Regions from separate parts of the Pseudoduganella lutea genome, predicted to be linked through region 1. Evidence: predicted binding sites of a transcription regulator. Region 1 holds the regulator's gene; each other region holds the start of a gene.

The links. Region 1 encodes sigma-54, which starts transcription at its own class of promoters, with help from an activator protein. Its sites were predicted from a motif close to TGGCANGNAANCTGCTTT; they were not measured.
Region 2: the regulator sigma-54 is predicted to act here: its motif matches at 6,550-6,567, upstream of EWM63_RS07000 (transglutaminase family protein).
Region 3: the regulator sigma-54 is predicted to act here: its motif matches at 8,293-8,310, upstream of EWM63_RS17830 (PEP-CTERM sorting domain-containing protein).

Annotation. Positions count from the first base shown of each region.
Region 1 is NZ_CP035913.1:2,474,978-2,484,960, forward strand. Features, by position in the region: partial or broken gene EWM63_RS10455 (IS5 family transposase) at 1-245, shown strand, start outside; gene EWM63_RS10460 (hypothetical protein) at 394-822, opposite strand; gene EWM63_RS10465 (hypothetical protein) at 936-1,796, shown strand; gene EWM63_RS10470 (hypothetical protein) at 1,816-2,364, shown strand; partial or broken gene EWM63_RS10475 (IS5 family transposase) at 2,486-3,509, shown strand; gene EWM63_RS10480 (amidohydrolase family protein) at 3,704-4,687, opposite strand; gene EWM63_RS10485 (enoyl-CoA hydratase/isomerase family protein) at 4,695-5,777, opposite strand; gene hpf (ribosome hibernation-promoting factor, HPF/YfiA family) at 5,985-6,341, opposite strand; gene EWM63_RS10495 (RNA polymerase factor sigma-54) at 6,433-7,908, opposite strand; gene lptB (LPS export ABC transporter ATP-binding protein) at 7,994-8,755, opposite strand; gene lptA (lipopolysaccharide transport periplasmic protein LptA) at 8,756-9,349, opposite strand; gene lptC (LPS export ABC transporter periplasmic protein LptC) at 9,381-9,974, opposite strand.
Region 2 is NZ_CP035913.1:1,647,297-1,657,279, reverse strand. Features, by position in the region: gene EWM63_RS07010 (transglutaminase family protein) at 1-494, opposite strand, end outside; gene EWM63_RS07005 (circularly permuted type 2 ATP-grasp protein) at 491-3,079, opposite strand; gene EWM63_RS07000 (transglutaminase family protein) at 3,124-6,510, opposite strand; gene EWM63_RS06995 (circularly permuted type 2 ATP-grasp protein) at 6,889-8,301, shown strand; gene EWM63_RS06990 (alpha-E domain-containing protein) at 8,303-9,262, shown strand; gene EWM63_RS06985 (transglutaminase domain-containing protein) at 9,378-9,983, shown strand, end outside.
Region 3 is NZ_CP035913.1:4,190,926-4,200,908, reverse strand. Features, by position in the region: gene EWM63_RS17860 (O-antigen ligase family protein) at 1-1,165, opposite strand, end outside; gene EWM63_RS17855 (glycosyltransferase family 2 protein) at 1,194-2,024, shown strand; gene EWM63_RS17850 (DUF6139 family protein) at 2,183-2,413, shown strand; gene EWM63_RS17845 (glycosyltransferase family 4 protein) at 2,577-3,620, shown strand; gene EWM63_RS17840 (hypothetical protein) at 3,607-4,410, opposite strand; gene dnaE (DNA polymerase III subunit alpha) at 4,556-8,104, opposite strand; gene EWM63_RS17830 (PEP-CTERM sorting domain-containing protein) at 8,342-8,908, shown strand; gene EWM63_RS17825 (sulfurtransferase) at 8,993-9,904, shown strand.

The sequences.
Region 1 (9,983 bases):
TGCACATCCAGCGCAAAGGCACCAAGGACAAGGCGATCTCGACGACGCAAGAGCAGCGCAACAAGCGTATCGCCAAAACCCGTGCACGGGTGGAGCATATCTTTGCCAGTCTGGCGCAGATGGGCGACAAGGTGGTGCGTTCGATCGGCTTGGCACGCGCCACCTTGCATTTGAACTGGAAAGCCGCCGCATACAATTTGCGTCGCCTTTGCTACCTGACGGAGGCGGCGGTCATGGCGTTTTAACGCCCGAAGTCCGTCTGGATCACCTAAAAAGGTCGATTCGGGCGGCGAAAAGGCCATGAATGGCCAGATTGGCGGCGAGGCTCTTCCTCTACGCCACCATTTTTTTGGGTCCAGGCTGAAATCGTCGGTTATTCGAGGTGCCCTAGAATCAGAGCAAACAGAGCCTCACATCCTCACCTATTTTGATACTTCGCGCATCCGCAATAAATGAGTCTAGTAAACCAATTTCGGTAACAAGATTTAGTGAGCAAGCATCGATAACAGCTTCGCCATAAAGATCGTTAAGCGATCGCAACCCTAAAAACACCCTTATTCGTCCTGTTTCGGAACACTCGAATTTGGCCGCAAGTCCTGGTGACTCCACCCCTTTGGCACCAAGATGAACTTCACAAATTCTTCGTTGGTTACCAAACATTTTTTCCTTTACCAACTCCTCCAAAGCATCGATCTGTTTACTAAACTGCGCCAGATCAGTGTACACAGTTGTGGCAAAAATAATCTGATCGCGCAAGACTATAATATTGCAAGTTAATCCATCGCTATCGTCTATTAAGTTAAATGTCAATGAGTTCTTCATGGTAGCAAATTAATAGTTGTAGGGTTAAAGCAACAACAAAGAAAGTACTTTCGGTTCTCAACCAGATCAATGTAGTGTTGCATATATGAACATAAAATGTCTCTCCTAGCACCATGAAAAGAATTTCACTTTATCTGATTTCCGTGATCCTAACCGGATCATTTGTATACCTCTACCTGGACTCAGAGAATCAAAGTAATTCACCAGGGCTCTTGGCGAAAGAGACGGCACAACCCAATTATAAGTTGGGCCCAACAGTAGCCGAGGGCAAACCTCCTACTGACGGCTGCGCAAGCACGCCTCCATTGTACGATCCAGTGGCCTTTAAGGGTAGCGAAGACCGTGAAAGCCTAGAGGAAAAGGTAGAGGAGGCTTATCTTAACCCCCAAATGCTATTCGCAAAAACGGAAACAGACCCTCAAGCAAACATCGCACTTTATCGGATGTTTTCTTCATGTGGCAAGCCGCCTACTAATGTGGGTGGGCACTGGCAGTCGGGTGGCGGGGGTTGCCCAACCATAGAATCAGCAAACATTTTCCGACTCCATCCGATTGAGCTCTTAAGTAAGGCAGCGGCTCAAGGTTCGACAGAGGCTAAGACGATGTTTGCATTGAACGCCCCCGTTGTAGCGTTTCAGCTTTCGAAAGACGATTCACCAGACAAACAAGAGTTCGCAAAAAGACTGTTGTCTGAAGCGAGAAAATTGGGTGCCGAAGCCGCTTACGAAGGAGATGCTGATGCGTATCGAGTGATGAGCGAATCCTTCACAAAAGGATGGTTTGGAACTAAAAATATTGAGTTGGCATATTCATATTCTCTGCCTCTGGAGGTACTAGGCAATGCCAACGACAAAGAGCAGATAGCTCGATTGGGGGGCTTATTAACCACAACACAACAAGATATCGCCAGTAAGGCAACTTACGGCTGCAGCAACTCAGTTCCGCCTGGAATTTTGAGTAATCCCTTTGGATAATTTTGACTAGGAGACATCAATGCCTGATTACCATTTCTTGCAGAAAAAGGTAGTGCTGATTGCGCTTGCCTTTGGACTCGGTTTGCCTGCATTCGCGGATGAAGTAGTTGTCATCCCTGGAAACCCGCCATGCTCTGGCGATTGTTCCGGCGGGCCAATTGTCGGAGGGGGGTTCGGAGGCGGCGGGGGGCCTCCAAATGGTAATGGGTCCGATCATGGCATTGACGGCTATAACGATGGAACAAAGGGGACTAGCGCTTCATTCAATCGACAACCCGGTTGTCAGCGAGAAGGATATTTTTGGGCGGAGGTAGCTGGCCAAGCAGCTGCTGGCCAGCCGCCGGGCAATGTTATAATGGATACATTTGGTGATCCGCTGTATCAGGCACCTGGATGGCGAAAATTTCAGGTTACCCGAATCACGCGAGAGTGGAAGGCTGCATGGAATACGACCATGCGTTATTCCCTCAACATTCATTATATGTATAACATTGAAACGGGGCAATTTGCTCAAGAGAAATTAAAAACATCCTTTGAAAGCGGGTGCACCGGGATTAGATCGAACTAATTACCGATTTCGGGTGCGATTTCTCGATTTTTGACAGGTCTAGCGAAATCACATTTGGGCACCTCGAAAAACCTCCCGGCCCGTGGCATGATGTCAGCGCACCAATTTTGATGACTCTGCCATGATGAAGCCCAACCTGTTCGCAGCCCAGGAGCGCGAAGCCAAGCTGACAAAGCCAGGCGACGCGCTGCAAGTGCTGGAACGACACGTCGACTTCGCGGCGCTGGCCAGCGCCGTTGACGAAGCCGCACCGCGACCAGGTCGCGAACGCGGTGGCCGGCCACCGTTTCCTACCGAAGTGATGGTGCGGATTCTGCTGATCCAGCAAGTGTTTAACCTGTCGGACGAACAGATGGAGTTCCAGTTGCTCGACCGGCTGAGCTTCCAGCTTCGCCAGGCTGCATGATTCGAGCCAGATCCCGGACCACACCACGATCTGGGCTTTCAAGGAGCGCCTGATCAAGGCTGGCGCCAGCGAGAGCGTGTTCGAAGCGGTCAATCGGCAACTGGCCCGGCATGGCTATATTGCCCGGGGCGGGCAAATGGTCGATGCGAGCATTGTTCAGGCACCGAAGCAGTCGCTCAATAAAGAAGAAAAGGCCATCGTTGCCGAGAATGCCATGCCAGCAGACTGGTCGCCGGCCAAGCGCCGTAAGAAGGATACCGATGCACGGTGGACGAAGAAACATGGCAAGTCCTACTTCGGCTACAAGCTTTCGGCCAACGCCGATAAGCGCTAAAAGCTGATTCGCAAAATCAAGGTGAGCACGAGCAGCGAACATGACACCCTCCACTTTGAAGATGTGCTCGATCCGAGCAATACCAGTCGCGACTTGTATGCCGACAAGGACTATGTCGATGGCGAGCGCGAAGCGCGCCTGACAGGACAAGGCTGGCGCATGCACATCCAGCGCAAAGGCACCAAGGACAAGGCGATCTCGACGACGCAAGAGCAGCGCAACAAGCGTATCGCCAAAACCCGTGCACGGGTGGAGCATATCTTTGCCAGTCTGGCGCAGATGGGCGACAAGGTGGTGCGTTCGATCGGCTTGGCACGCGCCACCTTGCATTTGAACTGGAAAGCCTCCGCATACAATTTGCGTCGCCTTTGCTACCTGACGGAGGCGGCGGTCGTGGCGTTTTAACGCCCGAAGTCCGTCTGGATCACCTAAAAAGGTCGATTCGGGCGGCGAAAAGGCCATGGATGGCCAGATTGGCGGCGAGGCTCTTCCCCTACGCCACCATTTTTTTGGGTCCAGGCTGAAATCGTCGGTTATTCGAGGTGCCCACTAAGCCAGGCGATGCAACGGAGTGTGCGCTTGCAAGCGCACACCGCCCTTTATCGCATATACGGTGCCACGTTCCCCGCGATCCGCTTGAACTCCGCCTCGGTCAGCGGCAGCTGCCGGAAAGCGGCCCAGCTTTCGCGGGGGCGCAGGTTCTTGCCGGCGGCGGCATCCGAGCCGAACAGGATGCGGTCGGCGCCGATCTGGCGGATGCGCTGTGCCAGCTTTTCCCGTTGTTGCGGCGTGATGTCCGGGTTGGCCATCGTGGCCGCGTCGAACCACAGGCGCTTCGTGCCGGGGGCGTTTGCCGCGGCAGCTTCGGCCAGCACGCCCAGCGCCTCGTCGGATGGCGCATCGCCGTAGCCCGGCCCGGTGCCGGCCAGATGCGCAACCTGCACCGTCACGTCCGGTGCGGCTGGCAGCAACTGCTCGAGGAAGACGCGGGCCTGGGCGGCGCCGTATGGCCGGCGCTTCGATACCGATGCGCGCATGTGCACCACGATCGCCATTTTCCTTGCGTTCGCGGCCGCGAACACTTGTCGCAGGCGCGCCACGTGCTCGGGCAACTCGAGCTGCACGTCCGAGTTCCCGAAGTGCAGCTTGAGCCCATGCTTGAGGTCGGGCAGCGCCGCGCAGCGTTCCAGTTCCTCCAGCGCGTAATCCTTCAGCGGATTCACGCTGCACAGGGCCCGCAGCCGGTCCGGGTACAGCGCAGCCTGCGCGCCGTTGAAGTCGTTCTCGGCGCGCACCTTCGCATGCTCGTCGTCGATCTTGCGCGCCGGACTGCCCCACACATAGGCGACGGACAGCAGCACGGCGCGCCGGATGCCGGCCGCATCGAGCAGCGCGATCAGGTCCTTGGCCGTGATCACGGGCGGGCCGCCAGCCCCACTGTCGAGCAGCCGCGCCATTGCCGGGCTGAACAGGTGCTGGTGATGGTCCACCAGCGGCACGATGTCGGCAGCTGCCGCATCGTCGGCCCGGGCCGGCAATGCCATGGCGGCAGCGGCGAATGTCAGGAAGTTACGGCGGTCCATGGTGGCCTCACAGGTGGCGCAGCGGATGGGCCCAGGCGGGCCAGGCGGGTTCGAAGAAGCGCGCCACCATGTCCTCCGTCACGCCATCGAGCGTCGGCGGGTTCCAGCGCGGCGCATGGTCCTTGTCGATCGCCAGCGCGCGCACGCCTTCGATGATCTCGCCATGCTCGAAGGTGCGGCGCACCAGGTTGCGTTCCATCCGCAGGCAATCGGCAACGCCCATCGTTGCGCCGCGCCGTATCATCTCGAACGTCACGCACATCATCAGCGGCGAGCGGCGCTCCATGGCGGCCAGCGTCTTCTGCGCGAACGGATGATCGTCGCGGCGCAGGGAGGCCACGATGTCGGGTACCGAGGGCTGGGTGAAATGGTCGTCGATCAGCGCGCGGTGCGCCTGCAGCTCGGAAGGACCGGCCTCGTCGCGCAGCGAGCGTCCGAACATGCCCACCGCCTCGCGCAGCCCCGCCCCGGCCGTGGAGCCGACCAGGTCGGCCAGTTGCGGCAGCTCGGCCGCCGGCACATAGTGATCGGCCAGCCGGCAATACATCGCGTCGGCCGCGCCGATCGTCAGCGCCGTCAGCGCCAGGTACACGCCCAGCTTGCCTGGCGCGTGGGACAGGAAATAGCTGCCGCCCACGTCGGGGAACAGGCCGATGTTCACCTCGGGCATTGCCAGCCGCGTGCGGTCGGTCACCACGCGCACGCTGCTGTGCGGCCCGCCCTGGGCGATGCCCATGCCGCCGCCCATCACCACGCCATCCATCAGGGCCACGTAGGGCTTGGGAAAGCAGTACACGAGGTAGTTCAGCGCATACTCCTCGGTAAAGAAATCCTCGATCTGCGCACTGCCGCCTTGCGGCGTCGCTGTACCGGCCGCATGGAAGAAGCGGATGTCGCCACCGGCGCACAGCGCCTTTTCGGTGGTGCTGCGGACGACGACGGCGGCAATGTCGCTGTCGTCGCGCCAGGCCAGCAACGTGCCGGTGATCGTGCGGATCATGTCGAGCGACAGCGAATTCAATGCCTTGGGTCGGTCGAGCGTGATGAAGCCGGTGCCATTGCGCACCTTGGTATGGACGTGGTCGGTCATGGTGTCTCGCATCGTTGTCGTTATTGGCCTCATTCTAGCCATGGATGCGGATCGTGTGGGTGTAAAAGGTGAACTGAAGAGGAACTGAAGGTGAACTGCCGTGAACTGCGGTGAACTGCCGGGATGCGGTGAGGTGCGGACGTAACAAAGGGCGCATTGCGCGCCCTTCTGTTGCAGCAGCCAGCCGGCTGCGACCTGCACCCGGCGTTATGCGGGTGACGCGGGAATCTCGATCTCGCTCAGGTGCTTGATGGTTTCATGATTATGATTTTGCACTTTATCCTTGTGCTTCATGACCTGCCGGTCCAGCTTGTCGATCAGCGAGTCGATGGCCGCATACAGGTCCTGCGCGACGCTTTCGACAAACACGGTCTTGCCCGACATGCGCAGGTTGATTTCCGCCTTCTGCCTTTTTTCTTTCTCGGTGAGATTATCTACACTCAGGATCACACTTACATCGATCAGCTGATCGAAATGCCGTCTAACGCGTTCCAGCTTGTTCTGCACATACTCGCGAATGGCAGGGGTTACGTCGATATGGTGTCCACTGATGGTCAGATTCATACACACACTCCTAAAGAAGATCAATCCAGGTTCGTGCGGCTTCCGCCATCAAAATGCGGCGGCGCAGAGGAACCCATACACTACAGATTGCTTACAAGGACTTGCGGAGGCTGACTGGGGGAATTTTCAATGCTTCGCGATATTTGGCAACAGTGCGTCGCGCAATCACCATGCCTTGTTCACCCAGCATGTCCGCAATCTTACTGTCGGATAAAGGGTTCTTCGGGTCTTCGGCTCCTGTGAATTGCACGATCAGCGCCCGGATCGCAGTCGAGGAAGCTTCCCCACCAGCTTCGGTTGCGACGTGGCTGCCAAAAAAATACTTCAACTCAAACATGCCATGCGGGGTGAGCATATATTTTTGAGTTGTTACCCGAGAGATAGTACTCTCGTGAAGACCCAGTGTATCAGCTATTTCACGCAACACAAGGGGTCTCATTGCCACCGCGCCATGCGAGAAAAAGTTCTTTTGCCGCTCGACGATGGCCTGGGCCACGCGCAGGATCGTGTCAAAGCGCTGGCGCATATTCTTGATCAGCCACTTGGCTTCTTGCAGCTGCGCATTCATCTGCGTTTCGCCCTTGCCCTGTTTGAGCAGGCTGGCATACAGCGCATTCACGCGCAGGCGGGGCATCACGTCATTGTTGAGCGTGACGATCCAGCCATTGCGTCCTTTCCTCACCACGACATCCGGTACGACATAGTCTGACACGTCGGCCGCGAAGGCGGCGCCCGGATGCGGATTGCACTGCCGAATCACCGCTTGCGCTTCGCGCAAGTCTTCATCGTCGCAATCGAGTGCCTTCTTCAGCTTGTTGAAGTCGCGCTGCGCAAACCACTGCAAGTGTTTTTCAACGATGCACAGCGCCATCCGCCGCGTGACCAGCGGCACGCCCGGCATGCGGCGGATCTGCAGCGCCAGGCATTCGGAAGCGTTGCGCGCACCGATGCCGGCCGGATCAAAGCTCTGCAGCAGCTTCAGCGCGGTGCGCAATTCGTCGAACTCGATCTCCAGCTCTTCCGGCATGCGCGCATGGATATCTTCCAGGCTCTCCTCGAGGTAACCGTTATCGTCGAGCGCATCGATGATCAGCTCCACCAGGGCGCGGTCGCGCGGCTCCAGCACCGTCACGCGCATCTGCTCCATCAGGTGTTCGCGCAGGCTGCGATGGCTTGCCTCGAGCTGGGGGCGGCCATCGTCGTCGTCCGGTCCCTTGCCACTGCCCGCACTGCTCCAGTCGGTATCGCCGGCACCGGGGTCGAGGCCTTCGCCTTCGCCGCCCTCGTAGGGCTCCGGTTCCGGGGCGGCCGGCGCATCCTGCGGCGGGCCGCCTTCGGGCGGCGCCTCGCCCGGCGCCTGCGTGGTGTTGATCGCCCCATCGCCCAGCAGGCGCACGGAACGGTCGAGCGGATCGTCGAGCCGCTCGAGCAGCGGATTATCGGTCAGCAGCTGTTCGAGTTCCTGGTGCAGCTCCAGCGTGGACAATTGCAGCAGCCGGATCGACTGCTGCAATTGCGGCGTCAGCGCGAGGTGCTGGGAAGTGCGCAGTTGCAAGGACTGTTTCATGGCTGTTTCATGGCTGCTGGTTCAAGACGGCTGGTTTATGCTCATTATCAGTGGAACAACGCGTGGCGCAACGCGGTCGACGCGGTTACATGCGGAAGTGCTCACCAAGATAGACACGGCGGACGGACTCGTCGGCGATGATGTCATCGGGCCGGCCGGAGGCCAGTACGCTGCCCTGATTGATGATATACGCCCGGTCGCAGATGCCCAGCGTTTCACGTACGTTATGATCCGTGATCAACACACCGATGCTGCGTTCCTTCAGGAAGCGCACGATGCGCTGGATCTCGATCACGGCGATCGGATCCACGCCGGCAAACGGTTCATCCAGCAGCACGAAGCGGGGATTGGTCGCCAGTGCGCGGGCGATCTCCACGCGGCGGCGCTCGCCACCGGACAGCGACAGCGCCGTGTTCTCGCGCAGCTTCTCGATCTGCAAATCGGCCAGCAGCGCATTCAGGCGCTTGTCGATCTCGGCCTTGCCGAGCGCCTTGCCGTCCACCTTCTGGAGCTCCAGCACGGCGCGGATATTTTCTTCCACGGTCAGCTTGCGGAACACCGATGCTTCCTGCGGCAGGTACGACAGGCCGAGGGTGGCGCGCTTGTGGATCGGCAGGCTGGAGATGTCGGTACCGTCGAGATCGATGGTGCCGGCGTCCGACGCCACCAGGCCCACGATCATGTAGAACGACGTGGTCTTGCCGGCACCGTTCGGGCCCAGCAGGCCCACCACTTCGCCGCAGGCCACCTGCAGGGACACGTCATGCACCACCTGGCGCTTGCCATAGCTCTTTTGCAATCCGCGCACGATCAGCGTGCTGCTGCAATCTTGCTGCTCGCGCGCCATCTAGTTCCCCGCTGCCGGCGCGGCCGGCGGTTGCGTGGTGGCGGGAGTCGATGCGGGAGCCGGCGCCGTGCGCTTCGGCTGGATCACCATCGTGCCGCGGCCGGCGCCCGGCTTGTCGGTGCCCGTGCTGGAATTGCGCACGCTGAAGAACTCGCGGCGGCTGTCGTACGAAATGAACTCGCCTTCCACCTCGTCGCTCGGCTTCGTGCCTTCGAGGCGGCGGATCTTGGCCTTCGAATACATCTTCACCAGTTCGGCCTTTTCGTCGTATTCGATGCGGTCCGCTTCGCCTTCCATCCACTGGTCGCCTTCACCGTCGCGCTTCTGGCGGAACGCCACCTTCTTGCCGCCGCCGGTCAGCGTGGCCAGCTGGTAGCCGTCCGGCGTGTAGGTCACCACGGCCTTGTCGGCCTTCATCCGCAGCGTGCCACGCGTGAGCGTCACGTCGCCGGTGAACGTGTAGACCTGCTTCACGTCGTCCGCATCGAGGCGGCCATAGTTGATCTCGGTGGGCTTGTACGAGTCTGCCTTTTCGGCGGCGGCAAAGCCCGCCGCGCCCAGCAGCAGCAGCGCCGACAATATGAGTCTCTTCATCTTCGATTCCTATCTGCGATTCTTGTTTGCTTCACTGCCGCGCACGGGGCGGATACACGATGGTGCCCTGGCCGAGCTGCAACTGGCGCGTGGCATTGTTGGCCTTCATGCCAACGCCGGTGGCGGTCGCGCCGCCACTCTGCATGCGCACCGGCCGGTCCGTTTCCATGCGGTCCTCGTCCGGATAGATCGTCAACAGCTCGGTGGCCAGGTGCATTTCCCGCGCGGCGGGTGACGCTGTCCTGTGGATGTTCACGTTCTTCGTCAGCGTCACGCGCGTATTGTCCTCGTCGACCCGTGCATGCTCGGCGCGGATATCCATCGGCGGCTTGTCGCCGGAAATGCTGCGCACCACGGGCTTGTCGATCTCCGACGAATCGTCGGACGGCCGGTGCGTCAGCTTGTCACCCGAGATGATGTAGCTGGGCTGCCCCGTCTCCGACATGCGCACGAACGAAAAGCGCTCCACGATGTAGTCGGGCTCGTCGACCTTGATGCCGGCTTCCATTTCCCCGCCGGCCCGGTTCATCAGCTCGAGCAGCCAGAACGAGCCCAGCGCGCCGAGCAGCGCGAGGACCATGCCGATCGACAGCCGGTAGCGGTGTGCTGTTCGCTGGTTACGCATCCTGTCTCC
Region 2 (9,983 bases), 830 kb from region 1:
GTCAGCTCCAGCGCGGCATCGAGCTGCGGCCGACAAGGCGTATAGCTGACCCGCGCATAGGCTTCCAATTCCGGGAACATATACACATGCGGCGACCCATAAAGATACCGGCAAGCCTCCAGGGTGGCGGCACTCTTCTCCTTGGTCATCATGTCCCGCGTCCCCTCCCAGGGCAGCGTGCCACCGATATCCACCAGGGTAGGGCGCGCAAATAGCGCAACAGTCGATTCCGCATGCACCAGCAAACTGTCATGCGGCACCGTCAGCGAAACATGCCGCGTACAGTTCCCAAAATAGTCGGTGCCATCGCGCGTATCGTCCACCGAACGATCGACCCAGATCTGATGCGACTCGGTCTGCTGGAGAGCAAACGACCGCGGCGTCAGATGCAGGTACTGCTGCGACAAGGTCACCGTGCTCTGATACCGATACCGCGTCTCATGCACCACCCGATACCGCGCGCGCACCTCACTCGAAGGGAGCAAGTCACTCATGATCTCCGGCTCCTCTGCTGCCCATCCGTATAACTGAAGAACTGCACGCTGATCTGCTCCGACAAGGCGGCACTGGCAAGCTGGATGCGGCTCAGAAGATCGCTCAAATGCGCATTGGCGTAATTAAGGTCGGCATCCGGCTCGAGCGCCAGCACTTCCTCCCGCAACGGCGCCAGCAACTCGACGCCACAGGCTCCATGGGTCAAAGCGATCTTGCGAAGCGCTCCGAGAATGCCATCCATCTGGAACAGGATCGAGCGCGGGTTGGTGCCGTCGCGCAGCAGCAGGTCGAGCACCGGCAGCCACTCGGGCTGGGCGCGGTAGCGGGAGCGGTAGGTAATGATGCTGTCCGACAGTTCGAGCAGCCATTCCAGGTTGCCGTTTTCATCCATCGCCAGCGCGCGCTGCAGCACCACGCTCTGGAACTGCAGCCGCTCCAGGCGGCGGCCGATCGACATGAATCGCCAGCCGAGGTCGCGCGTCATGCCGTCGAGGGCGAAGCCGGCGAGCGTCATCAGCGCGGAGGCGGCGTCGTCGAGGATCGTCATCGCTTCCGATTGCGACGGCCGCTCGCCGGGCGGGGTGGCCGGCTGCGCCATGCGGTTCAACGCGCGCCAGTTGTCGATCGAGAAGCGCTCGTGCAACTGGCCGGCGAGGCGCACCAGTTGCTGCTGCTGACGGGCCAGGCCGGGCACATTCGGTGACACCACGGCCAGCAGCAGGGCCGACTCCAGTTCGGCATCTGTGAAGATGGCAACCGCCTGGCTCTGGCTTTGCGATTGAGCACCTTGGCCGGAAGTCTGGCTTTGCATCTGCACTGCTTGTCCGGCCACCGGCCGTTTTTCGCCATCGATCAGCTGGAACCAGATGCACAGTGCCTCGACGGTCGGCCATTCGGCGCCGCGCTGGTCGAAGCGCACGTTGAACAGGAAGTTCAGGGCCACGCGCAGCAGGCGGGCGATGTTGTCGCAGCGTTCCGCATAGCGGCCGAACCACAGCAGGTTTTCCGCCACGCGGCTCGACAGGTTGCTGTCTTCGCGCACGAGGTCAGCGCCGGTGATGCTGCGCTGTTGCAGGCGCGGCACAGCCACCCGGGCGCGTGCCTGCACCCACGTGTCCTTGCTGGCGCCGCCCATCTTCATCGTCAGCACCCGCGCATCGGGGCCGGTGGCCACGCGGGTCAGGCCGCCCGGCATCACCACATAGCCGTTCGGCGTGGCGCAGGCGAACACGCGCAGGCCGATGGCGCGCGGTTGCAGGCCGGGCCCCGTGCCGGCCTTCCAGACGGGCGCCCGCGAAAACTGCACCACTTCCTGGGCGATGTAGTTGTTTGGATTGGCGCGCAGTTTGGCGATAAGAGCTTCGCGCGCGTCGCCGGTCAGGTCCTGGCCGAACACCGTGGTCGGCGGCAGCTGGGAAAAGCTCGGCTTGATGACGAGCCGGTCCAGTTTGCCAATCACCGCTTCCAGCGCGGCGGGTTCGCCGCACCACCACGTGGCCACCGATGGCATCTTGAGCGGTTCACCCAGCAGCCGGCGAGAGAGGGCCGGTAAAAAGCCGAGCAGGGCACCCGATTCGAGCAGGCTGGAACCCAGGCTGTTCGACACCAGCACATTGCCGCGGCGGGCCGCCTGCGTCAGGCCCGCCACGCCCAGCATGGAGCTGCGCAGTTCGAGCGGGTCGCACGATTCGTCGTCCACGCGGCGGATGATCACGTGCACCCGGTGCAGGCCCGCCAATGTTTTCAGGTACACCACGCCGTCGCGCACGGTGAGGTCGCTGCCTTCGACCAGCGGCAGGCCGAGATGGCGCGCGAGATAGGCCTGCTCGTAGTAGCTCTCCGTGCGCGGGCCGGGCGTGAGCAGCACGATCAGCGGCATCTCGCTCTCGCGCAGCGGTGCCGGGGAATCGCCCTTGGCCGCGGACAGGCGGCCCCAGTGCACCAGGCTGTCGTGCATCGTGCGGAAGAAGCCTGCCAGCGGCTGCACCTTCAGTTCGCGCAGCAGATCGGGGAAAGTGGGCGAAATGATGGCGCGGTTTTCGAGCGCATAGCCGGCGCCAGATGGCGCCTGCGTGCGGTCGGCCAGCACCCACCAGCGGCCGTCCGGCGCCCTTGCCAGGTCCACCGCGTAGAAGTGCAGGGCGATATCGTCGTGGTGACTCATGCCGTGGCAGGGGCGCAGGAAGCCGGCGTGGCCGTGCACCAGCGCTGGCGGCAATAGGCCTTCGCGCAGCATGTCCTGCGGGCCGTAGACGTCGCCGAGGATTTTATTGAGGAGCCGGGCGCGCTGGATCACCGCCGCCTCGATGCCGCTCCATTCCTCGTGCGGCAGGATCAGCGGCAGCACGTTCAAATCCCACGGGCGCTGCATGCCGTCGGCGTCGGCGCGCACGTTGTAGGTCACGCCGTTTTCGCGTACCTGCCGCTGCACCATTTCGTGGCGCTGGCGCATCATGTCGGGCGGTTCGTGCTCCAGGCTGTCGAGCATGGCGCGCCAGTGCGCGCGCGGCACGCCGGCCGCGTCGAGCATTTCATCGAAACCGGCGGGCGCGGCGAGGTAGGACTCAAGAAGATTATTGGACATGTCGCACGGCAGCTATACTTTCCATCAGGAACTTAAACAGTAAATCAATCTGCCTGCCAGCGCAAATCCAGTGTCATCGGGAAGCTCGGATTCCGTTCCTCTTTTCGCACAGTCATGGGGCCCGGCGTGTGGCCATGGGGCCAGAACCTGGCGAAACGGCGTGCCTCGGCCGCGTTGGCGTTGACCGGCGAGCCCACTTCGTTGCGCCCGCCCGGGTGCACCACGTGGTACGTGCAGCCGCCGATCGCGCGGCCGCTCCACGTGTCGACGAGGTCGAAGGTCAATGGCGCCTGTACGCGGATGGTCGGGTGCAGCGCCGACCACGGGCTCCACGCGCGGAAGCGCACCCCCGCCACATACTCGCCCGGAATGCCGGTGGGGTGCAAGGGCAGCATGCGGCCGTTGCAGGCAATCACGTGGCGGCCGTTCGTCAGCCCGCGCACCAGCAGCTGCATGCGCTCCACGGACGAATCCACATAGCGCGCGGTGCCGCCGGCGCTCACTTCCTCGCCCAGCACGTTCCACGGCTCGATCGCCTGGCGCAGCTCCATTTCCACGCCTTCGTAAACCACGGTGCCGAAGCGGGGGAAGCGGAATTCGATGAAGGGCTCGAACCAGTGGTCCTCGAATTCGTAGCCGTGCGCGCGCAGGTCGCGGGCCACGTCGCGGATATCCTGCGCGACGAAGTGCGGCAGCATCCACCGGTCGTGCAGCGCCACGCCCCAGTTCACGAGTTTCGCCTGGTAGGGCTGGCGCCAGAAGCGTGCCACCAGGGCGCGCAGGAGCAGCATCTGCAAAAGGCTCATGCGCTCGTGCGGCGGCATCTCGAAGGCGCGGAATTCCACGAGACCCAGGCGGCCGGTGGGGCCGTCCGGCGAATACAGCTTGTCGATGGAGAATTCGGAGCGGTGCGTGTTGCCCGTCAGGTCCACCAGCAGGTTGCGCAGCAGGCGGTCGACGATCCACGGCTTGTCGCCTTCGTGCAGCGTGGGCAGCACCTGGTCCATCTGCTGGAACGCGATCGCCAGTTCATACAGGTTGTCGTCGCGCGCTTCGTCCACGCGCGGCGCCTGGCTCGTGGGCCCGATGAAGGTGCCCGAGAACAGGTACGACAGGGCAGGGTGGTTCTGCCAGTAGGTGATCAGGCTTTTCAGCAGGTCCGGCCGGCGCAGCATCGGGCTGTCTTCGGCCGTGGCGCCGCCCAGCGTGGCGTGGTTGCCGCCGCCGGTGCCTGTGTGGCGGCCGTCGAGCATGAATTTCTCGGTGCCCAGCCGCGTCAGCCGGGCCTCCTGGTACAGGGTCGACACGTTGTACACCAGCTCATTCCAGCTGGCCGCCGGGTGGATGTTCACCTCGATCACGCCGGGGTCGGGCGTCACGCTGAGCAGCTTGATGCGCGGGTCACGTGGCGGCGCGTAGCCTTCGATGCGCAGTTTCATCGCCAGCTTGCCCGCCGTGCGTTCGACGGCGGTCACCAGCGCCAGGTAATCCTCGATGCGCTTGATCGGGGGCATGAACACGTACAGGCGGCCGGCGCGCACTTCCACACACAGCGCCGTGTGGATTACGTCGCGCGGTGCCGGCTCGGCCGGTTGCAGTGGCCGGATCGGTTCCACGACCGGCCTGCGCGGCTTCTCCGCCGCCTTGTCCGATGAGGCTTTACCGGCGGCCAGCCCGAGGATTGGCCGCTTTTCCTTTTCCTTCTTGCGTTCTTCCACCGGCAGCGCGCCGCGCGGCGCGAACGGGTCGACATCGTATTCCGTCTCGCGTTCTTCCGGCATCACCCACGGCAGCGTGGCCAGCGGCAGGCGCAGGCCGATCGGCGAGTCGCCCTCGATCAGGTACAGGTGCTCGCGGCGGATCGGCCACGGCGACGTTTGCCAGACGGTGCCGATCGTGGCTGGATCATAATCCTTGGGCTTCAGCGGCAGCACATAGCCGGCCACCTCGCCCAGGCCCCGTTCGAGCAGGCGCGCCAGGCGGCGACGTTCTTCCGGCGCTGCGAGGTCGGCATCCAGCGGGTCGATGTTGCGGGGCAGCGCTTCTTCGCGGCGGGCCTGCACCAGCACGTCTTCGTAGGCCGGGATGGCGCTGTTGGCGGGCAGGGCGAGCGATTTCACGAGTTCGGCGGTGAAGCGGCCGGCATCGTCAGGGCCATAGCCGTCGTCGAGGTGTTCGTCCGAGAACAGCGTGGCGTCGAGCCACATCGGCTGGCCGTCGATGCGCCAGTAGATGTTCAGGGCCCAGCGCGGCAGCGGTTCGCCCGGGTACCACTTGCCCTGGCCGTAGTGCAGCATGCCGCCCGGCGCAAAGTGGTTTTTCAGCCGGTGCATCAGGTTGCCGGCCAGCTCACGCTTTTTATCCCCGTGGGCCAGGGTGTTCCATTCGGGGCCGTCCATGTCGTCGATCGACACGAACGTGGGTTCGCCGCCCTGGGTCAGGCGCACGTCCTGGCTTTTCAGGTCGGCATCGACCTGCTGTCCGAGGCGGTCGATCTTGTGCCAGTCCGCTTCGCTGTAGGGTTTTGTTACGCGCGGGTCTTCGTGGATGCGCGTGACCGTCATCTCGTGGAAGAACGTGACCTCGGCCTTGTCCGTATAACCCGAGACCGGCGCGGCGGACGAGGGCAGCGCCGTGCAGGCCAGCGGGATGTGGCCTTCGCTGGCCAGCATGCCGGATGTGGGATCGAGGCCGATCCAGCCGGCGCCGGGCACATACACTTCCGTCCACGCGTGGAGGTCGGTGAAGTCCACGTCGGTACCGCTGGGGCCATCGAGCGCTTCCTGGTCGGCGCGCAGCTGGATCAGGTAGCCGGACACGAACCTTGCCGCCAGGCCCATCTCGCGCAGGATCTGCACAAGCAGCCAGCCGGTGTCGCGGCACGACCCGGAGCGCTTCTGCAGCGTTTCGTCGGGCGCCTGCACGCCGGGTTCCATGCGCAGCAGGTAGGCGATATCGCGCTGCAGGCGCTGGTTGACGGCCACCAGGAAATCGTTGGTGCCCATCGGGTGCGCCAGCAGGTCGCGCCGCGCCGCCGTTACCCATTCGAGCACCAGCGGACTGGCCGGTTCCGTTTGCAGGTAGGCGCTCAGTTCGGCCGTCAATTGCGGCGGGTAGGCGAAGGGGAAAGTTTCAGCGTACTTCTCGACGAAGAAATCGAACGGGTTAATGACCGTCATGTCGGCCACCAGGTCGACCGTGAATTCCAGCGTGTCCGATTTTTCGGGGAAGACAAAGCGGCCGATGTAGTTGCCGTAGGGGTCCTGCTGCCAGTTGATGAAGTGCTCCTGCGGCGCCACCGTCAGCGAGTACGACAGGATCGGGGTGCGGGCGTGCGGCGCGGGGCGCAGGCGCACTTCGTGCGGCGACAGGCCGACGGGTCGGTCATAGCGGTAACTGGTCTTGTGGTGCAGCGCGATACGGATAGCCATGCGGGACTGCCTTTCGAAATGGGCGCGATATGAGGTGATGAAGCATGATTCGTACCTGCAATAAATGCAATCGAATCAGGCGAGAGGTAATCGTTGGCAGCAGAGTTCAGGGGTCTGTCCCCGGTAAGTGTTGGCCATTAGTGTGGTTGTTGACGGTTCAAGGGGACTGACCCCGGTTTTTTGGCCGAGTGCCCAGAACGCTGGCAAAAACCGGGGTCAGTCCCCTCGGTACGCCGGTGGCAAGCGCGCGAGTTGACACTTACCGGGGACAGACCCCAGCGGCTCGACCGCCATTTGCGACATCTTCCTTACATGCTTTGCGACCGTCCTAGTCCTGGCACGTTTCTTGTTAGCACTTGTGCTACGAGGAGGAATTCGATGCCGAACTTTTACGACGAAATGTATTCCACCGAAGCCACCGTGCGCCCGCACTACCACGCGTTCGCGGAGTGGCTGGCGCAGCAGCCGGCCGGCCTGATCGAGCAGAAACGGCTGGAGGCCGAACTGATCTTCCAGCGCGTGGGCATCACGTTCGCCGTCTATGGCGACACGGCCGGCAAGGAACGGCTGATCCCGTTCGATATCATCCCGCGAGTCATTCACGCCGCTGAATGGGCGCAGTTGCAGGCGGGCCTGGTGCAGCGGGTCACGGCGCTGAACCGTTTCCTGCACGACGTGTACCACGGCCAGGAGATCCTCAAGGCGGGCATCATCCCGGCCGAACAGGTCATGAACAATGCCCAATACCGGCCGGCCATGCAGGGCGTGGACGTGCCGGCCAATATCTATGCGCATATCGCCGGTGTCGACATCGTGCGGGCCGGCGAGGGCGAGTTCTATGTGCTTGAAGATAACCTGCGGGTGCCGTCGGGCGTTTCCTACATGCTGGAAAACCGCAAGATGATGATGCGGCTGTTCCCCGCGCTCTTCGCCAGCAACCAGGTGGCGCCGGTAGACCACTATCCCGACCTGCTGCTCGATAACCTGCGCACCGTGGCGCCGCACGATAGCGCCAATCCCACCGTGGTCGTGCTCACGCCCGGCCAGCACAATTCGGCCTATTTCGAGCATGCGTTCCTGGCCCAGCAGATGGGCGTGTCGCTGGTGCAGGGGCAGGACCTGTTCGTGAAGAACGAGACCGTGTACATGCGCACCACGCAAGGCGCGCGGCGGGTCGATGTCATCTACCGCCGCATCGACGACGACTACCTCGATCCGCGCGCGTTCCGCGCCGAGTCGAAGCTGGGCGTGCCCGGCCTGCTCGATGCGGTGCGTGCCGGCAGGGTGGGGCTGGCCAATGCCATCGGCACCGGCGTGGCCGACGACAAGTCGATCTACCCGTTCGTGCCCGACATGATCGAGTTCTATCTGGGCGAAAAGCCGATCCTCAACAATGTGCCGACTTACCAGTGCCGGAAGAAGGACGACCTGGCCTACACGCTGGCGAACCTGCCCGAGCTGGTGGTGAAGGAAGTGCACGGCGCCGGCGGCTACGGCATGCTGGTAGGCCCGGCATCGACGCATACCGAGATCGAGGCATTCCGCGAGCGCCTGGTGGCCAACCCGGCAGGCTACATCGCCCAGCCCACGCTGGCGCTGTCGGCCTGCCCGACCTATGTCGACTCGGGCATCGCGCCGCGCCACATCGACCTGCGCCCGTTCGTCTTGTCGGGCAAGACGGTGACGATGGTGCCGGGCGGGCTCACCCGCGTGGCGCTGCAGGAAGGCTCACTGGTGGTCAATTCGTCGCAGGGCGGCGGCACCAAGGACACGTGGATACTGGAGAACTAATATGCTGAGCCGCACCGCAGATCATCTGTTCTGGATGGCCCGTTATACCGAACGGGCGGAAAACACGGCCCGCATGCTCGACGTGCGCGTGCAGTATTCGCTGATGCCGCAATCGGCGCTTGCCGCCCAGCAGGGCTGGCGCACGATGCTCGGCGTGTCGGAGCTGGAACGGCAGTTCGACGCCAAGTACAGCGCGCTGACGCAAAAGGAAGTCATCGACTTCATGGTGCGCGATCCGGACAATCCCTCGTCGATCGCCAGCTGCCTGGCGGGCGCGCGCGAGAATGCCCGGGCCGTGCGCGGCACGCTCACCACCGAAGTGTGGGAGACGGAAAACACCACGTGGATCGAGCTGCAGCAGCACCTGCGCAACCGCACATTCGAGCACCAGCCCGGCCAGTTCCTCGAGTGGGTCAAGCACCGCTCGCACCTGTCGCGCGGTGTCACGCTCGGCACCATGTTCCAGGATGGCGCGTTCAACTTCATCCGCCTCGGCACGTTCCTGGAGCGGGCCGACAACACGGCGCGCATCCTCGACGTGAAATTCCGCTTCCTTGATTCCGACGCGATCAAGGCGGGCCCGCAGGGCGAGTTCTATTACCTGGCGGCGCTGCTGCGCTCCGTGTCCGCGTTCGAGACCTACCGCAAGGTGTACCGCGATGCGATCACGCCGGCGCGCGTGGCCGCGCTGCTGATCCTGGAAGAGAAGATGCCGCGCTCACTGGTGGCCTGCATGGCCGCCGTGGTGTCGAACCTGCGGGAGATCCGCAACGACGTGTCGTATGATACCGAGGAGCTGGCCGGGAACCTGTACGACCAGCTGCGCCATGCCGTGATCGACGACATCCTGGAAGAAGGGCTGCATGACTTCCTGACGGTCTTCCTGGCGTCGATCGAACAGGTGGGCAATGGCATCAGCAGCGATTTCCTCGTGCCGGCGGCGGCCGAGGACGATGCGTGAAGCGACGCGAGGCAGCGGGGCGCCATGCCGGCGCATGACACCATCATGCACCGCAAAATGGCGCAGCGCACCAATATGGCAATAATTACAACTATCGCGCCAACTTGGTGCGTTCATGCGTGAAGCAGAAAGCAGGCGTTCGATGTTGCTGCGCACCCGATGCAACCTGAGTTTCATCGTCGCCGACGCGACGCCGTTCATCTTGATGCTGCGCCCGCGCAGCGACGCCAGGCAATGGGTGGCGCACCAGAGCTATAACCTGGCCCCCGGCGTGCCGGCGGCGGAATTCACGGATTCCTACGGCAACCTGTGCCAGCGCCTGGTCGCGCCGCCCGGCCCATTCTCGGTCTACACCTCGGCCGACGTGACGACTCCCGCCATGATCGACGTGGCGCCCGGCGCCCCGTTTATCGAAGTGCAGCACCTGCCGGACGATGTGCTGACGTACCTGCTGCCCAGCCGCTACTGCGAATCCGAGCTGTTCAACGAAATGGCTACCGAGATCGTCGCCGGCGTCGCGCCGGGGTATGACCAGGTGGCCTGCATCACCGACTGGATCCGGCGCGAGGTGCGCTTCAATCCGGCATCGCCCTACAGCCACATGGCGGCGACCGACGTGAACGAACGCCGCGAAGGCGTGTGCCGCGACCTGGCGCACCTGGGCATCGCCCTGTGCCGCAGCCTCTCCATTCCAACCCGCATGGTGGCCGGCTACCTGCAT
Region 3 (9,983 bases), 1.7 Mb from region 1:
AACTCAGCACGAGCAGCAAGCCGGCCAGTGCCGTGGCAACGAGCCCGTGGGGCGCCGATTCATGGGAATGCAGCATGCGCAGGAAAAACAGGAACGGCAGCAGCAGCGTGCCGAACCAGCATAAAAGGCCCGGCACGCCGCCGAACACGAGCGCCTGCAGGACATCGTTGTGGAAATGCTCGGCTTCCAGCACGAACGGCTGCAGCGTCCCGGCGGCGACCAGTTCCCCGAGCTCGGCCTTGACCTGCTGCTGGCTGCTCGGCATCCATGGATGGCGCGCGGCCAGCAGCACGGCCCCCTTCCACAACTCCAGCCGCACGCCCACGTTCGTGAAGGCACTGCCGCCGGTAAAATAGGTTTCCACGTCGCTCACGCCCTGGTCCAGGCGCTCGCTCATGCCCGTCTGCGGTACGAAATAGGCGCCGATCATCAGCACCGCTATCAGCGCGGCGGCAGCCTTGGCGAACTTGCCGCGCAGGTAATGGCCGTATTTCAAGAACAGCAGTGCCGCGAACACGATTGCCACCCAGCCGCCGCGCGTGCCGGTGGCCAGCATGCCGACGAGGCCGGCAACCACGCCCAGCGCCGGCCAACAACGCTGCCGGCCGCGGAAATCCAGCACGCCGGCCAGGCACATGAGGCCCATGCACAGCACGATGTCGCCGAAGGTGATCGCGTTCATCAGTCCGCCCGGCCGGTCGATATGCAGCACCCAGCGCTGGTAGCCAACCCAGCAGGCGCCGGCGACCGTGCCGCCGATCAGGCCCCACCACAGCGCCATGCGGCTGGGGCGGCAAGCGAGCACGGCAATGAGCGCGGTGGCGGCGAGCAGCATGCGGCTGGGCTTTTCCCAGCTGCGCAGCAAGATATCGGGATGCAGCAGTACCGCGAGCGCGGCAAACAGGCAGGCGGCGCCAAAAGCTGTCAAAACCCCGCGGATATCGTTAAGATGTCGCCGGAACTCCGGCAGGCCTTGCCTGTGGCACCAGATTGCCGCCAACAGGAAGCCAAAGCTGCACAGGCCCACGCCGGCATTGGTGATCAGCGTCAGGAAGGGCAGGAGGAAGACCAGGCAGGCAACGGTAAAAGCGGTGACAGCGGAAACGGTGGAAACAGCGGATACAGGGGCAACGTCGTCGGCTTGCCTGGCAATATTTTTATTCATCAATGTTCTTGTGGGGCGCGCCGACTACATGCAACCAGCGTCAAAAATTTCTGTCATTGTCACGACCTATAACCGCCCGGACGCGCTGGCGGCCGTGATCGAAGCCTGCTTTGCACAGGATGACCCGCATTTCGAAATCATTATCGCTGATGACGGCTCCACGAACAACACACGGGACTGTGTGGAGGCGCTGCGTCCGCGCTCCCCGGTGCCGCTGCGGTACGTGTGGCAGCCGGACGAAGGCTTTCGCGCCGCGCGCGTGCGCAACCTGGGCACGCTGGCCGCCAGCGGCGATTACATCGTGTTCCTGGACGGCGACTGTATTCCCGCAAGCAATTTCGTGACGCAGCACCGCAAGCTGGCGCGGCCCGGCTTCATTGTTTCCGGCAGCCGCGTGCTGCTCTCCGAACAGTACACCCGCACGCTGCTCGAGACGCGCATCAATCTGCACCGGCTTGGCGCGATCGATCGCCTGCGGCTTCGGCTGGCCGGGGATTTCAACAAATTCCTGCAAACGGTGCTGGTACTGCCGGACGTGGGCCGCGAGCGGCGCAAGTTCAGCTGGCGGCGCATCAAGAGCTGCAACCTGGCCGTCTGGCGTGCCGACCTGGATCGCGTCAACGGCTTCGATGAAAGTTTCACCGGCTGGGGCCACGAGGATTCCGACCTCGTGGTGCGGCTGTTCAATGCCGGCGTGCTGCGCAAGGACGGCGCGTTTGCCACCGAGGTCTATCACCTGTGGCACCACGAGAACCAGCGCGACCAGGAAACGTCGAACCGCAAGGTGGTGCTGCAACGTGCCGCCGATGGCACCACGCAGGCCGAGGCGGGCCTGCGCGAACTGGCGGCCCTGGCCTGAAGGAAGAGGCGGGCCTGCGGAACTGGCGGTCTTCCACCCCGGGAGTACAATCAGCCGGGTATTGGCAGCATGTGCGGTACCGAACTGAGCTTGCGTGCGGGTACTGCCAAGCTGGCGACTTGAACAATGCACCAAGCAACCAACGAGGAGGAACCGCGATGCGCCTGGATATTTACCGACGACCCGAACACGATGGCATTTTTTCCTATCTGGCAGTGCCCGAAGGAAAGCCGATTCCCCAGGAAGCGATCAATACCGACTGGGAACCGGAAGCCAAGGCACTGGAAGTCGACGACGACGCCGATACCCTGCCCGAGTTCCACATCGAGCATCTGCCCGAGCAGATCGGCACCAAGGGCTACGCGATCACCGGCCTGAAGGATATGTAAGCCACAGCAAGCCGCACCCGCCCGCCGGATGCGGCCGCGCCCGCTGTGCTGGCGCAACAGGAGGCCTGTCGCCCCGTCCGGGGCGTTCCGCGGTGGTTATAACGGGGTTACAATTGCCAAGTTGGTAACTCCCGTTGTTCAACCCACCGCGACAGGGCCCGCCGTGATCCATTTCTTCCCCACCTACACGAAAGACGGCACGCGTTCGCCGTTTGCGCTCGGCTTGCAGGAACTCGGCGTCGAATACCGGCTGTTCGCGGACGACGTGCGCTTTCGCTACCACTCGCGGCTGAAGCTGCTGCTTGTCGGCTGGCCGAAGCTGGCCTGGTTCGCGCTGCGCGCCGGTATCCGTTCGCTGATCACCAGCCGCACGCACCCCGAGGCCGTGGTGCTGGGCTCGGACATCGAAGTGCTCATCTTCGCCCCGCTGCGCGCCCTCTTCTCGCGCCGCACGCAAATCGTGCTGCTGGGCTTCATCCTCACGCCACGCAAGCACCCGCTGCAAAACAGGTTGCGGCTGCTGTACTTCCGCTTCGTGATGCGCTTCGTCGACAAGGTCATCTGCCATTCGAAGAAGGAACGCGAGCGCTACCGGGAACTGTTCAGCAACGGTCGCACCGAGGTGTTTTATATTCCGCACGGCACCCACATCTACGGCCGCGAGGAATTGCCGGAAGCATCGAACTCGCCCTATATCCTGACGGCGGGCCGCTCCGGCCGCGATTACGGCACGCTGTTCGAGGCGATGGCCGGCCTGCCGGTCGACTTGCACGTGGTCTGCGACAACGACAAGCCCCTGGCCGGGCTTGCCATCCCCCCGAATGTGAAGGTGCTGCGCAACTGCTACGACGGCGATTATGTCGAGCAGCTCAAGAACGCGCGCTTCGTGGTGGTGCCGCTGGGCGTGGCCGACATTTCCGCCGGCCAGATGGTGCTGCTGCAGGCGATGGCCTTCAACAAGGCCACCGTGATCACGCGCACGCTGACGGTGGAGGATTATGTCAGCGACGGCAATGAAGCGCTGCTGGTACCGCAGGGCGATGCCGGGGCGATGCGCAGCGCCATCGCGCGCCTGCTGGACGATGTGCCCTACACGGCACAGATGGCCGACCGGGCGCTCGATGCCTTCGACAGCCGGTTCGACATGAAGGCGTTCGTGCGCAACCTGGTGGCCGCCGTGCGCGCGCCGCGGGCTACCGGCGCCTGATCGCCAGGCGAGCCCTCGCGGCGCGCCCGCGCCAGCCCAGGGTTCCCAGCAGCATCAGGCCGCTGGCCAGCATGGCCCATTGGCCAGGTTCGGGTACCGGCGAAGGCGTCCACGCTTCGGTATGGATCGTCAGCCGCGGGTCGCTGAGGTGCAGGTAGGCCGCGGCGGGAATGAAATACAGCTCGGGGTCGTCATCACCCGGCAGGTAATACGACGATTCGGCACCGTGCGCAATCGCGTACAGCCCCAGATGCCAGTCGAACACAGGCAAATTCAGCGAATTGTCGATATCGGCGACGATCCCCTGCGCGCTTTCGATATCGGTCTCCATCGTCCAGTAGGAACCCGCGCTGTCATTACTGTCCGGCTCGAAGTAGGTGCCGGTCACGAGCATCTGGTTCCTTGGCAGGGGCTGCGACACCATGGTCGCGCCGGCCGGCACCTCCGCGGGCACCAGCTCGCCCGACAGCATGCCCGAAAATTCGATTTTCGTGATGCGATAGCCTTCGGCGACAGCAAACCTGATCCGCGACTGGTCCGACACGATCTGCGAGTAGGAACTCTCCGAAACCACCGTTGCCAGCCGCTCGGCGGTGCCGTCCAGCCGGAGCACGGTTACCTGCTCATCCGTCGATTCCACGCTGATGGCGGCATCCAGGGGCTCGCCGGCCCAGGTCATGCTCTCCACATACTGCAGGGAAAATGTCGGCACGGACAAGGATGGCAGCGTTTGCGCCTGTACCGGCGCAGCAGAGAGGGCGGCGGCAAGCAACGGAAGGACAATTCGCATGGGGGCTCCGTCTATGGAAGGTAGGCGGCCATTCTAGCGAACCGGCCCCGGCCTCGACGGCCACACGCGTAACGAGCGCAACAGTAGCAAGCCGCAAGTAACCTGCGCGAAAAGCAGGGACGTGAAAAACGGTCCGTCCCTATTTTTAATACTCGACTGCCACGTCCTTGGCACCCAGTACCTGTTCCAGCGCCAGCGTCAGTTCGTCCGATGGCGCCACGCGCCAGTCGTCGCCCAGTTGCAGCGTGCAGTCGATGCCCTGCGGCCGGATGCGCATCTGCACCGGCAAGCCATAGTCGTCGCGGTGCGGTGCCAGCACTTCCTGCAGCTTCGCCGGCGGCACGCTCGAGGGCAGCAGCCAGCCCATCTGCCGGCCGAACTGCAGGCGCGCGGAAACGATGTCGTACACCTTCTCGGCCGAGATGCGCAGGCCGCCCGTGAAGCGGTCTTCCGATACCTTGCCGGTCACGGCCAGGAACTCGTCCTCCTTGAACGCTTTCTTGTTGGCCTCGAAGATCTCGTTGTAGACGGTGACTTCCACCACGGCGCTCTTGTCGTCCAGGCTCACGATGAGGATCTTGCCGCGCTGGGTCATCTGCGTGCGGATGCCGGTGATCACGCCGCACATCATGCGCGGTTCCCGCGACGGTTCCAGCTCGGAGAGCTTGGTGCGGGCAAAGCGCCGTGCCTCGGCCGCATACGAATCGAACATGTGGCCCGACAGGTAAAAGCCCAGCGCGATCTTTTCCTCGGCCAGTTTCTGGCGGTCGGTCCATGCAGTGGCCTGCACGTATTCGGGCGGGGCGACCAGGTCGCTGTCGTCGCCGCCGAACAGGCTGACCTGGTTGGCGGCCTTCAGTTCCTGCTCGGCGCATTCCATGGCAAACCCCACCGAGGCAAACAGCACGGAGCGCTCAACCCCCAATGAGTCGAACGCGCCGGAGCGGATCAGTGCCTCGATCGTGCGGCGGTTGATCTGGCGCTTGTCCACGCGCTTGCAGAAGTCGAACAGGCTCTTGAACGGGCCATCGGCTTCGCGCGCGGCGATGATCGCCTCGATGGCGTTCTGGCCGGCGCCCTTGACGCCGCCCAGGCCATAGCGGATGTTCGTCACCTTCTTGCCGGTGACGGAGCGCGGCGCGCCATCGGGCCGGAAGCGGTAGGCCGACAGGTTCACGTCCGGCGGCAGGATCGTCAGGCCGCACACCTCGATCGAATCCTCGACGAGGATCTTGACCTTTTCCGTGTCGTCCATCGTCAGCGACATGTTGGCCGCCATGAACGCGGCCGTGTGGTGCTGCTTCAGGTACGCGGTGTGATACGACAGCAGGGCGTAGGCGGCGGCGTGCGATTTGTTGAAACCGTAGCCCGCGAACTTTTCCATCAGGTCGAAGATCTCGTCGGCCTTCTCGGTGGTGAGCCCGCGCTCGCCAGCACCCTTGCGGAAGATCTCGCGGTGCTCGGCCATCTCCTCGGCCTTCTTCTTGCCCATCGCGCGGCGCAGCATGTCCGCGCCGCCGAGCGAGTAGCCGCCGATGATCTGCGCCATCTGCATCACCTGCTCCTGGTAGACCATGATGCCGTAGGTCTCGGACAGGATGCCTTCCGTGCGCGGGTCCGGATAGTCGAACTTTTCGCCGTGCTTGCGCTTGCAGAAGTCCGGAATCAGGTCCATCGGGCCCGGGCGGTACAGCGCCACCAGCGCGATGATGTCCTCGAAGCGGTCGGGGCGCGCGTCCTTGAGCATGCCCTGCATGCCGCGCGACTCCAGCTGGAACACGGCCACCGTCTTCGCCTTGGTCAGCAGGTCGTAGGAACCGCGGTCGTCCAGCGGCAGCGATTCCAGGTTGAAGTCCTTGTCGGCCGGGTCCAGCTCGCGGATGTAGTTCACCGCGCGGTCGAGGATCGTCAGCGTGGTCAACCCCAGGAAGTCGAACTTCACCAGGCCCACGGCCTCCACGTCATCCTTGTCGTACTGCGACACGACGCCCGTGTCGCCGGACTGCGTGTACAGCGGGCAGAAGTCGGTCAGCTTGCCCGGCGCAATAAGCACGCCGCCGGCGTGCATGCCGATGCCGCGGGTGATGCCTTCCACTTGCTGCGCCAGGTCCAGCAGCTGCTTCACTTCCTCCTCGTTCTCGAGGCGTTCCTTGAGCAGCGGCTCCTCCTCGATCGCCTCGGCGATCGTCACCGGCTTGCCCGGCTTGAACGGAATCAGCTTCGAGATGCCGTCGCAGAAGTTGTAGCCGAAGTCCAGCACGCGGCCCACGTCGCGGATCGCGCCCTTTGCCGCCATGGTGCCGAAGGTGGCGATCTGCGATACGGCATCGCGGCCGTACAGGTCCTTCACGTGCTGGATCACCAGCTCGCGTTTCTCCTGGCAGAAGTCGATGTCGAAGTCGGGCATCGATACCCGTTCCGGGTTCAGGAAACGCTCGAACAGCAGGTTGTACTTCAGCGGATCGAGGTCGGTGATCTTCAGCGCATACGCCACGAGGGAACCCGCGCCCGAGCCGCGGCCGGGGCCGATCGGCACGCCGTTGTTCTTGCCCCACTGGATGAACTCCGCCACGATCAGGAAGTAACCGGGGAACTTCATGTTGATGATCGTGTTGTTCTCGAACGCCAGCCGCTCCTCGTAGCGCGGGCGCATCTTCTCGCGATACACCGGGTCCGGGAACAATTGCACCAGTCGCTCTTCCAGGCCCTTCTTCGTCTCGGCCACGAGGAATTCGTCGATCGTCATGCCCGGCGTGGGGAAGTTCGGCAGCTGCGGCTTGCCCAGCGTGAGCGTGACGTTGCAGCGTTTGGCGATTTCCACGGAGTTTGCCAGCGCGGCCGGCAGATCCTCGAACAGGATCGCCATTTCCTCCTGGGTCATGAAGCGCATCTGCTCGTTGAAGCGCTTCGGCCGTCTCGCGTTGGCGATCATTTCGCCTTCGGCGATACAGATGCGCGCCTCGTGCGCGATGAATTCGTGCTCGGACATGAACTGCACCGGGTGCGTGGCCACCACCGGCAGGCGCAGCCTGGCGGCCAGCGCCACGGACTGGCGCACCTGCGCCTCCTGGTTCGGCTGGCCGGCGCGCTGGATCTCGATATAGAAATGGCCCGGGAAGATGGCCGACCATTTTTGCGCATGCTTTTCGGCCAGCTCCAGGTTGCCGTTGTCGATCGCGCAGCCGATATCGCCGAACTGCGCGCCGGACAGCGCGATCAGGCCGTTGGCGCCGCTTTCCCCGGGCATCACGTCATAGGCCTGGTCCTTCAACGCCTGCAGCCACTCGGTGCGCAGCTCGGCGCGGCCCTTGTACTGGTTCGTCAACCATGCCATCGACAGCAGTTCGCACAGCTGCAGGTAGCCCACGCGGTTCTTCGCCAGCAGCAGCAGGCGGCTCGGTTTTTCGCGGTTGTCGTCATTGGTGATCCACACGTCGCAGCCGATCACGGGCTTGATGCCCTTGCCGCGCGCGCTCTTGTAGAACTTCACCATGCCGAACAGGTTCGACAGGTCGGTGATGGCCAGCGCACCCTGCTTGTCCTTCACGGCGGCCTTGACCAGGTCGTCGATACGCACCAGGCCATCGACGATCGAGTACTCCGAGTGCACCCGCAGGTGAACGAAATCCGGGCCTGGCGGGGCTGCCGGTTCGTCGGGTTGGATGACTTGCTGGTCGAGGATTTCGTTGCTCATGGGGTCGTATCGAAGATCGGATTGCGGACGGCGAAGGTGCTATTTTACCGCCGCCGCCTTGCGCCGTCGCAGGAAACCCCGGCGGAGTTCCCTTTACACATGAGTTTTTGTCGAGAAACTTTACAGTTGACTGCCGAGCCGTTGAGCAGGCTCAGCCATATCATTGATTTTACTCAAGATTATATAGCTGGCATTATGCTTGCTTTAACTCTTGGTAACTAACCAACGGGAGCCGTCGTGCGAACCATCGTCAAGAATATTCTCGTCACCGGCGGCATGCTGATGGGTCTGCATACCGCAGCCCAGGCCGGACCGCTCCTCGTCGTCTCAAACGGCATCCTGATGGGTGCGCAGGGGGTGGAATACGATGGCCACCACTATAACGTGTCGTTCTCCGATATCCGTCCGACGAATACCACGATGGCGTTCAGCAGCTTCAACCAGAGCTGGGGCGCCTCGGAGGCGCTGTACAACGTCTTCCAGGACGTGTACGACACGAACCCGGCCCGCACCAACGGCTGTTCGAATTCGCTCAGCTGCCTGGTGGTGACCGGCTACAGCATCAACTTTCTCGGCGTGACCGGCGTAGGCTACACCAATACGGCCAGCAGCTATATCGATCCGGTCATTCCCTTCCTCGTGGTGGGCAATGCGGCGAACCAGTCGGGTGTCACTTATGCGCACTGGTCGATCCAGCCGGAGCGGCAAGTCGTTCCCGAGCCTTCCACCCTGCTGCTGTCGGGCCTCGGCCTGGCCGCGCTGGCGGTGCGCCGAAAGCGCCTGGCCGGCAAGACCGTTGCATAACAGAACCGGAAACCGCGGCAACGCGGAATTGCCAGCCGATACGCTTATAATGTCGGCTGTTCCGCTTTCCCTCTCTGATCCGTTATGCAAGCTAGCACTCTCGGCGCCCCCATCGAGGCCGGCGCCGCATTGGCACATTCGGCGGCGCCTGCCGCCGACCTGTTCGTCAACATCGCCGCCTACAAGTTCATCACGCTGGACCATCTCGAAGAACTCCGCCCGCGGTACCAGGACATCACGCAGCGCCTCGGCCTGAAGGGCACGATCCTGCTGACGCCCGAAGGCATCAACATGTTCCTGTCCGGCACCCGCGCCAATATCGACGAGTTCATGGTCTGGGTGCGCGCCGATGCGCGCCTGGCGGACCTGGAAGTGAAGGAAAGCCTGTCCGCCGAGCAGTCGCACAAGCGCATGCTCGTGAAGATCAAGGCCGAGATCATCACGATGCGCATGCCGCTGATCAAGCCGGAAGAAGGCCGCGCGCCGTTCGTGGACGCGAAAACCCTCAAGCGCTGGCTGGACCAGGGCCACGACGACAAGGGCAAGCCGGTGGTGATGGTGGACACCCGCAACGACTTCGAAGTGGACGTGGGCACGTTCGACAACACGGTCGACTACCGCATCAGCAAGTTCACCGAGTTCCCGCAGGTGATCGAAGAACACAGGGCCGACTTCGAAGGCAAGACGGTGGTCACCTTCTGCACCGGCGGCATCCGCTGCGAAAAGGCGGCGATCCACATGCAGAACATCGGCTACGACAACGTCTACCAGCTCGAAGGCGGCATCCTGAAGTATTTCGAGGACGTCGGCGGTGCCCACTACACGGGCGACTGCTTCGTGTTCGACTACCGCACCGCGCTCAATCCGCAGTTGCAGCCCACCGAAACGGTGCAGTGCTTCGCCTGCCGCGCCATCGTCACCCCGCGCCAGCAACTCGCACCGGAATACGTGTACGGCGTCTCCTGCCCGCACTGCCACGGCAAGGAACAGGCCTGACCCGATTCCGGGCCCGCCGCAATAAGAAAATGGCCAGGCAAATGCCTGGCCTTTTTTCATGCAACGGCTGCGCGCCGTC